One region of the Secundilactobacillus paracollinoides genome, then DNA from elsewhere that is predicted to be linked to it. Evidence: riboswitches for the same ligand, from Rfam matches in the RefSeq annotation. Region 1 holds a riboswitch; the other holds the start of a gene.
What was found. Region 1 has a riboswitch for lysine ahead of lysA (diaminopimelate decarboxylase). Riboswitches for the same ligand answer to the same signal wherever they lie in the genome.
Positions count from the first base shown of each region.

Region 2: another riboswitch for lysine. It lies ahead of AYR61_RS08760 (amino acid permease); the one in region 1 lies ahead of lysA (diaminopimelate decarboxylase).

Region 1 covers NZ_CP014912.1:1,799,125-1,802,874, reverse strand. The annotation lists gene AYR61_RS07615 (N-acetyldiaminopimelate deacetylase) at 1-4, opposite strand, end outside; gene dapD (2,3,4,5-tetrahydropyridine-2,6-dicarboxylate N-acetyltransferase) at 9-719, opposite strand; gene lysA (diaminopimelate decarboxylase) at 762-2,075, opposite strand; lysine riboswitch at 2,199-2,379, opposite strand; gene AYR61_RS07600 (aspartate kinase) at 3,396-3,750, shown strand, end outside.
Region 2 covers NZ_CP014912.1:2,060,951-2,064,700, forward strand. The annotation lists gene AYR61_RS08740 (phosphatase PAP2 family protein) at 1-113, shown strand, start outside; gene AYR61_RS08745 (PspC domain-containing protein) at 279-464, shown strand; gene AYR61_RS08750 (alpha/beta hydrolase) at 469-1,281, opposite strand; gene AYR61_RS08755 (GNAT family N-acetyltransferase) at 1,352-1,882, shown strand; lysine riboswitch at 1,955-2,126, shown strand; gene AYR61_RS08760 (amino acid permease) at 2,256-3,728, shown strand.

The DNA of each region.
Region 1 (3,750 bases):
GCATGTAATCACAGCTTTCTTAAATCGTCTTCCAGGCCGGTCTTAGATTCGGTCTGGTCATCAACGTTCTTAATAAATTGAGCAGGAACCCCAGCAACCATCGTGTGCGGAGCAACGTCCTTCGTCACAACGGCGCCGGCCGCAACAACTGCACTTTCACCGACGTGGACGCCTTCGATCACAACAGCGTTTGCCCCGATCAACACGTTATCGTCAACGCGAACGGGCTGAGCGGAAGCGGGTTCCACGACCCCGGCAAGGACGGTTCCGGCACCAATGTGGGCGTGTTTGCCAACGATGGCCCGGCCACCAAGCACGGCGCCCATGTCGATCATTGTATCGGCCCCGATTTCAGCACCGATGTTGATGATCGCCCCCATCATGATGACGGCATTGTCGCCGATCAGCACTTGGTCACGGATGATGGCGCCAGGTTCGATACGCGCGTTGATTTCCTTCATATCTAATAATGGAACGGCGGAGTTACGCGTGTCATTTTCAATATCGTAGTCGGTGATCTGGGATTGGTTATCCTTTAAGAAGGGCTTGATGTCAGCCCAATCGCCGAATAACACACCCGTCCTTGTTTCCACGTACGCTTTGATGCTTGAGGGGACGGTCAGCTGGTCAAGGTCGCCTTTGATATAAACCTTCACCAGCGTCTTCTTGTCGGCGTTACCAATAAAATCAATAATTGCTTGTGCGTCTAGGGTTGCCATTTAAATACCTCTTTCTCAATTATAATAGGAATTTTTTTTAGTTTATTCAGGATCGTAGGATTGGTCTAACCGCGTCATATCAGCGTAAGACTCACGTTTAACAACAACCTGCGACTTGCCATTTTCGACAAACACAACGGCTGGCCGACCATTTCGGTTGTAGTTGGAGGCCATCGAGTAACCGTAAGCACCGGTATCCAACATGGCGAGCACGTCACCCGGCTTGGTGGCTGGCAGGTGTGCTTGGTCGATCAGGATATCGCCTGACTCACAGTACTTACCGGCCAGGTGCACCGTTTCGGTCGTCTTCGCGAACGGATCACTAGCCAAAACGGCTTCGTATTCCGCTTGATACAGCGCGGGACGGATGTTATCGCCCATGCCGCCGTCAACCGTCAGATACGAGGTCAGACCGTCAACATCCTTGCGTCCGCCCACTGTGTAAAGGGTGTAACCGGCAGGACCGGCAATTGAACGGCCCGGTTCGATCCAAACCGCTGGCATCGTTAATCCCTTATCGGCGGCACTTTGTTTGATTGTCTTGACGATGGCATCGACAAACGCTTCGGGTGCTAACGGATTGTCATCCTTGGTGTAGCGAATGCCGAAGCCGCCACCCACGTTGATTACCTGTGGTTGATACCCACACTTGGTGTGCCATTCGGCAGCAATGTCAACTAATTTTTCAGCTGCCATTTGGAAGCCGTTCAGTTCAAAAATTTGGGAACCGATGTGGGCGTGAATCCCGATCATGTTCATCCGCTTGTTCGCAAGCACCTGTTGCAAGGCCTTGTCTGCCAAGCCTGTTTTAAGGTCAAAGCCAAACTTGGAATCCTCCTGACCCGTTTGAATGTATTCGTGGGTGTGGGCGGAAATCCCTGGGGTGATGCGCATCATAACCTGAACGCTGGCATCGTGTTTCTCCAACACGTCACTGAGTTGCTCAATTTCATGGAAGTTATCCAGCACAATGGTACCGACGTGATTTTCAATGGCCATTTCAAGTTCATCATAGGACTTGTTGTTGCCATGGAAACTGATGTTAGCGGCCGGAAAGTGCGCTTGCAAGGCTGTGTAAAGTTCGCCGCCTGACACCACGTCGATGTGGGCGCCTTCTTGGTCGACCACTTGATACATGGCAATGGTTGCGAACGCCTTACTGGCATAGGTCACAGCGTAGTCGACGCCGTTGTCCTCAAACACGGATTTAAACCGGCGGATCTGGTCGCGAATCTTTGACACATCGTACACTGCTAACGGCGTTTGGTATTGCTGAGCTAATTTCAGTGCATCCACGCCGCCGATGGTTAAATGTCCTGCATCGTTAATCTGTTGGTTTGATACTTGTTCACTCATTCCTGTGACCTCCAAATAGTTTTTATCGTGGGCTGCGGCCAATTTGCATCAAAAAAAGGGCCCTTTTGTTTACGCTAAACAAAAGGACCCCAAAATAGTTCGATCACAAGATTCATTTGGTATCAGTTCGATAGCGCCCCGCGAGCACGTAGCTCGCGACAGTCCGTCATTTATTCAACAACGTCCCAGCTAACTGATAGCTGTATGCTATCAGCGCTTCGGCGACCGCCCCTTTAAGTTAGTGTCAACATCCATACAGAAACTCGACTAACCGACTCTTATTGGTCGCAACCTCTTCGATTTACTAAAGATATTATAATGATTCTTTCAGATAGTCAACCCCCTTTTAACCAATCTTTCACATTAAGCGCTTATATTTTGTCCAATATCCTTTGAAATCGCAAACCTTTTGGGTTTGTTTTCTATTGTCGCTTCACTCCACGGGGTGGCCCTGCTCCATGGTGTGGGTCGCTCCGGAGCTAACTTTCATTGCCCGCCCCTGGCGGTCAACGAAAGTGGATCTCCTCCGTCTCCCATGGTTATAAGCGAGGAAAGGACCCTCGCTAACAACCATCGACACACCATTCCGCAATGCCACCCCGTTCCGTTACGCTACAGAGTGCTTCTCGCATAAAGTCATTGAATATCAAAAAAGCATTAACCCCAGTTTGATATGAATCCGCCCTTGACTGGTCAGGTAGTCAATTTGAGCGAGTCCTCAAAGATTGATGGTATGTTAATGCTACTTTAAACTTGCAAATTCATCTGTCCAATTCAGTCTATTCGCCCTCATGTTATGCATAAATCCCGTTATTTCGAAGGATTAGGGTTACCCTTATTCAGTATTCGAAGAGTCGCTCCGTATGACTGTCCTGCAGTCGAGGGCGGATTCTCTACCAACTGGCTTTGACTGTCTTTCAATCCTTAACTAGTTTGATATCGTCGTTCATTGTTAGTGGAATGGAGTAATTTGGCACGGAGCCATGGTGTCGACATCAGTTAGCGACCGTTTCTTGGTCGGTTACTGATGTGCGAGTCGATGGAGATCCATTCAGATGGCGCATCGCGACAGCTGAATTAGCTTCATCGCGAGCTACTATGGCGGAGTGCCAAATTACGGAATGCAACGGACTCTCATAAAAAACGTCACTTAAATAACATGATAAAAATAGTTATTACTATCTAAGCGAATCATTTTGAACCGCAAACTAAAATAAAGACAGTTGCACAACCACTTAAAAAAAGTTAGAATTCGATTTAATTATTAACAAATAGTGATAACTGAGAACTCAGGTGTTACGAATTGAGGAGTGTATTGATGTGAAGATCGTTAAGTTTGGTGGGAGTTCGCTTGCGGATGGCCCCCAGTTTGAAAAGGTAATTGATATCATTAAGTCAGATCCAGCGCGCCAGGTGGTGGTTACCTCGGCTCCTGGTAAACGTCACGATACCGACATTAAGGTGACGGACCTTTTAATCAAATATGCAACATTAACGATTGCGCACAAGGACTACTCTGAGATCGTGGCACAAATTTCTGCGCGGTATCAGGCCATCGGCACGTACTTCAACGTGCCTGCTGAAGAAATGACACCGATCAAAGAGGCCATCGTTAATTTACCCCACCACATCTACCCCAACGACGACTATCTCATGGCCGCCTTCAAGGCTCATG
Region 2 (3,750 bases), 260 kb from region 1:
CCATCGGTGCGATGTTACTGGGTTACGCCTGGTTGCAGATTGCTGAGTGGTTGTATCTGTGGTTGGCTCCAAAATTAAAAAATTGGCACCTGACACAACGGTCTGTGTTGTAGCGAGTTGCCGTATAAAAAAGCTGAGGTCTGGATTAGACCTCAGCTTTTTTAGGACTAAATGAGCAATACAATGGACGTTGCCAGTGCCATTTAGTACATTAAGAGGGAGAAGAATGGTTCATTTGAAGCATTTCTGACGATTTGCAAAAAGAAGGGATGATTATCATGAATAAACGATTAACACGTTCAGATCAACGGATTTTCTCAGGCGTTTTAGGCGGCATCGCGGAATATTTTGATTGGGATCCGGCTTGGGTGCGTTTGGGCTACGTCGTCCTAAGTGTTGCAACTGGTGGTTTGGGCGGCCTGTTGGTATACATTGGTGCCGCTGTCGTTATCCCTGAAAAATAACCGGTCATTCCGTTTGCGTTAACGTCTCGTTTAGCCACTCCTCTGCCAGTTTAAGCCAGTGGGCCACGTGAGGTTGGTCAGCATCTCGTTTCCAAGCCGTGAGATGGTTCGCGAGTGCGATACCATGCGGACCATGGTGGAAAACGTGCAGTTCGTAGGGAATGTTGTTTTCCGCAAGAGCTTTGGCGTACGCCAGACTATTTTTGGCCGGCACCAGCGGATCATCACCTGTGACCCAAATAAAGGTGGGCGGATTAGCCGCAGAAACGTGCTGGTCTGCGGCAAATTTGTCTGGCGTCGAGGTCCAAGCGGCTAATGTTTCAGCGTCGGTCGGGAACCCAAGCGCGGGATTGATCACGGGGTAGCCTAAGATAACTGCTTGTGGTTTAAGACTGATCGAGGCGCTGCCTGATTGCGTTTTGAGCCAGTCAGTGTGCCAGTAGTCGCTGTAAAGACTCACAATGTGACCGCCAACGGAAAAGCCGGCAATCACAATGGTGTTTGCATCGACGTGCCACTCGTCGGCATGCCGGCGAACCAGTGCCACCGCTTGGGCTAAATCGATAACGGGCGCAGGCAGCAGCGGTTTCTTTTCACCGGCAAAATGGTAACGCAGGTAAAAACACTGGTAGCCTAAATTGGAAAATGCCAGCGCTAAGGTCTCTGCCTGAGCTTCTGGAATGTGCGTGTAGGAGCCGCCAGGGACAACGATTACTGCCGGATAATTCTCGTGAGTACTGGTATCATCAGCGTCCTTGATGTACCCTCTTAGATAGGCCGTGGCATCTTCTGCCAGGGTCTCTTTAATGATTTTTATCGTATCATCACCTATAATGGATTGAGTTTACGATTAAGTTTAACGCACTTTAGGCAAAGGACGAAGGATAATGACGTTGCAATTGCAAACAGACCGCATGATGCTGCGGCCATTTTTAGAATCGGACCTCGCGGATTATTTTGAAATCGTGGGAAATCCTAATAGCGCTATTGCGGCCGGTTTCCAAACGGCACGGACGATGGAAGATGCTCAGTTTATGCTGCAGCGCGCGATGACGACTGGGATGGTCTACGCGCTGGTTGAACGGCGCACGGAAAAAGTAATCGGCAGTATTGGTTTGTATGAAAAAATGGGCAGTGATGGCAGTCCGATTTATGATGAAAGTGAATTGGGCTACGTGCTGAACCAGGCGTTTTGGGGGCGCGGGTACATGCCTGAAGCTGGCCAGGCGCTGATCGATTACGTCTCAAAAGAACGGCTGTTTCAGCGTCTCTGGGCGAGTTCCCTCGATGAGAATGAACGCTCACAGCGTGTTTTAGTGAAATTGAGATTTGAATTAGTTGACCGGTATCAACATTCGGATCACGCGTTGTATCAGCCGGGAAAACTCGAGCTGATCTATCAACGCGAACTTAGTTAAGGTTTGATGAGGATTCACCATAGAACCGAATACTGATTGCAAACGTCACCCAATCGGTATAATATGTACCTATCGAATAGAAGAGGCGCAGGACTTATGAGTCGCTGCGGTGAGGCAGATCAGTGCCGTTAAGCCGCAGTTAAAGGAAGTTTTGCCGAAGTGTGGTGACCCTGATCCGTCACCATGCTGGGGTCAGTCTTAATAGGGCTGGCACTGTCGCGAACCGCGGAGAGCTTCCTACGATGATGACGATGAACCTATTGATCGGTCTTCTCGCGGGTGAACTGCGGGCAGGCCGTTTTTCTATTTGCAAAATGAAATTCCGGTTAATTCAAATGAGGGTTAGCTGTTAGGAAAGTGAGAGGAATTTAGCATGGCAGATAATGATAACGATCATCAGGTGAAGCGTGAACTGAAAACACGCCATCTATCGATGATCGCGCTTGGCGGTAGTATTGGGACGGGGCTGTTCGTTGCGAGCGGTTCTGCGATTTCCACTGCCGGTCCAGGAGGTGCCTTAGTCGCTTATGTTGCCATGGGTGCCATGGTGTACTTCCTGATGACGAGTTTGGGTGAAATGGCCACGAATATGCCCGTTTCCGGCTCGTTTGCCACGTATTCAACCAAGTATGTTGACCCAGCCTTAGGATTTGCGATGGGCTGGAATTATTGGTTTAACTGGGCCATCACGCTGGCGGTCGATATCAGTACTGCAGCGCTGGTCATGAAGTATTGGCTGCCGAACATTCCCAGTTGGATCTGGAGTGTCGCGGTCCTGGTCCTCATCTTTTTGATCAATGCACTCACGGTTAAAGCGTTTGGTGAAACGGAATACTGGATGGCGATGATCAAAGTCATTACCGTCATCATTTTCCTGATCGTCGGCGTGTTAACGATTATTGGGGTCATGGGCGGCCACGCCACTGGACTTGAAAACTTCACGTATAAGAAGGCCCCATTTGTTGGTGGGCTGCCCGCAACGCTGAGTGTGTTCGTGGTTGCTGGGTTCTCCTTCCAAGGGACTGAATTAGTCGGAATTACTGCCGGCGAATCCAAAACGCCCGAAAAGAGTATCCCAAAGGCCATCAATCAGGTCTTTTGGCGGATTTTGCTCTTCTACATTTTTGCTATTTTTGTCATTGCATGTATTATTCCATACACGAGTCCTGATCTGTTGGGCTCGTCTGCTTCAGATATTGCCATCAGTCCATTCACGCTTGTCTTTAAGCGGGCTGGTCTCGCTGCGGCTGCCAGTGTCATGAACGCCGTTATTTTAACGTCAGTGATCTCAGCTGTGAACTCTGGGATGTATGCTTCTTCACGGATGCTTTACTCCCTGTCACTTGACGGGTACGCACCAAAGTACTTTGAACACACGACGAAGCATGGGGTGCCATTGCGTGCACAGGTGGCCACCACGGTTGTTGGTGCGCTGACCTTCATCGCAAGTATTGCGGGACCGCAAGTGTACGTATGGCTCGTGGCGGCGTCCGGTCTGACTGGATTCATCGCCTGGGTCGGCATCGCGATTTCTCATTTCCGCTTCCGGCGTGCTTTTGTTAAGCAGGGCCACAAGGAATCTGAGCTGAAATACCATGCCAAGTGGTTCCCACTGGGACCAATTCTGGCACTGATCCTCTGTATCGTGGTGATCGTGGGTCAAGATCCTGGTTCATTTGTCCACTTTGACTGGGAGAAGATTCTGGTCACTTACCTGAGTGTGCCACTGTTTATCGTGCTGTTCTTCTACTACAAGATCCGGCACCACACAAAGATGATTCCGCTTGATGAGGTCGATGTTGAGCCTCACAAACGGGATGAAACAACGGATGATGAAGAAGCTTAATTGAATGTGATTCTTAAAAGTC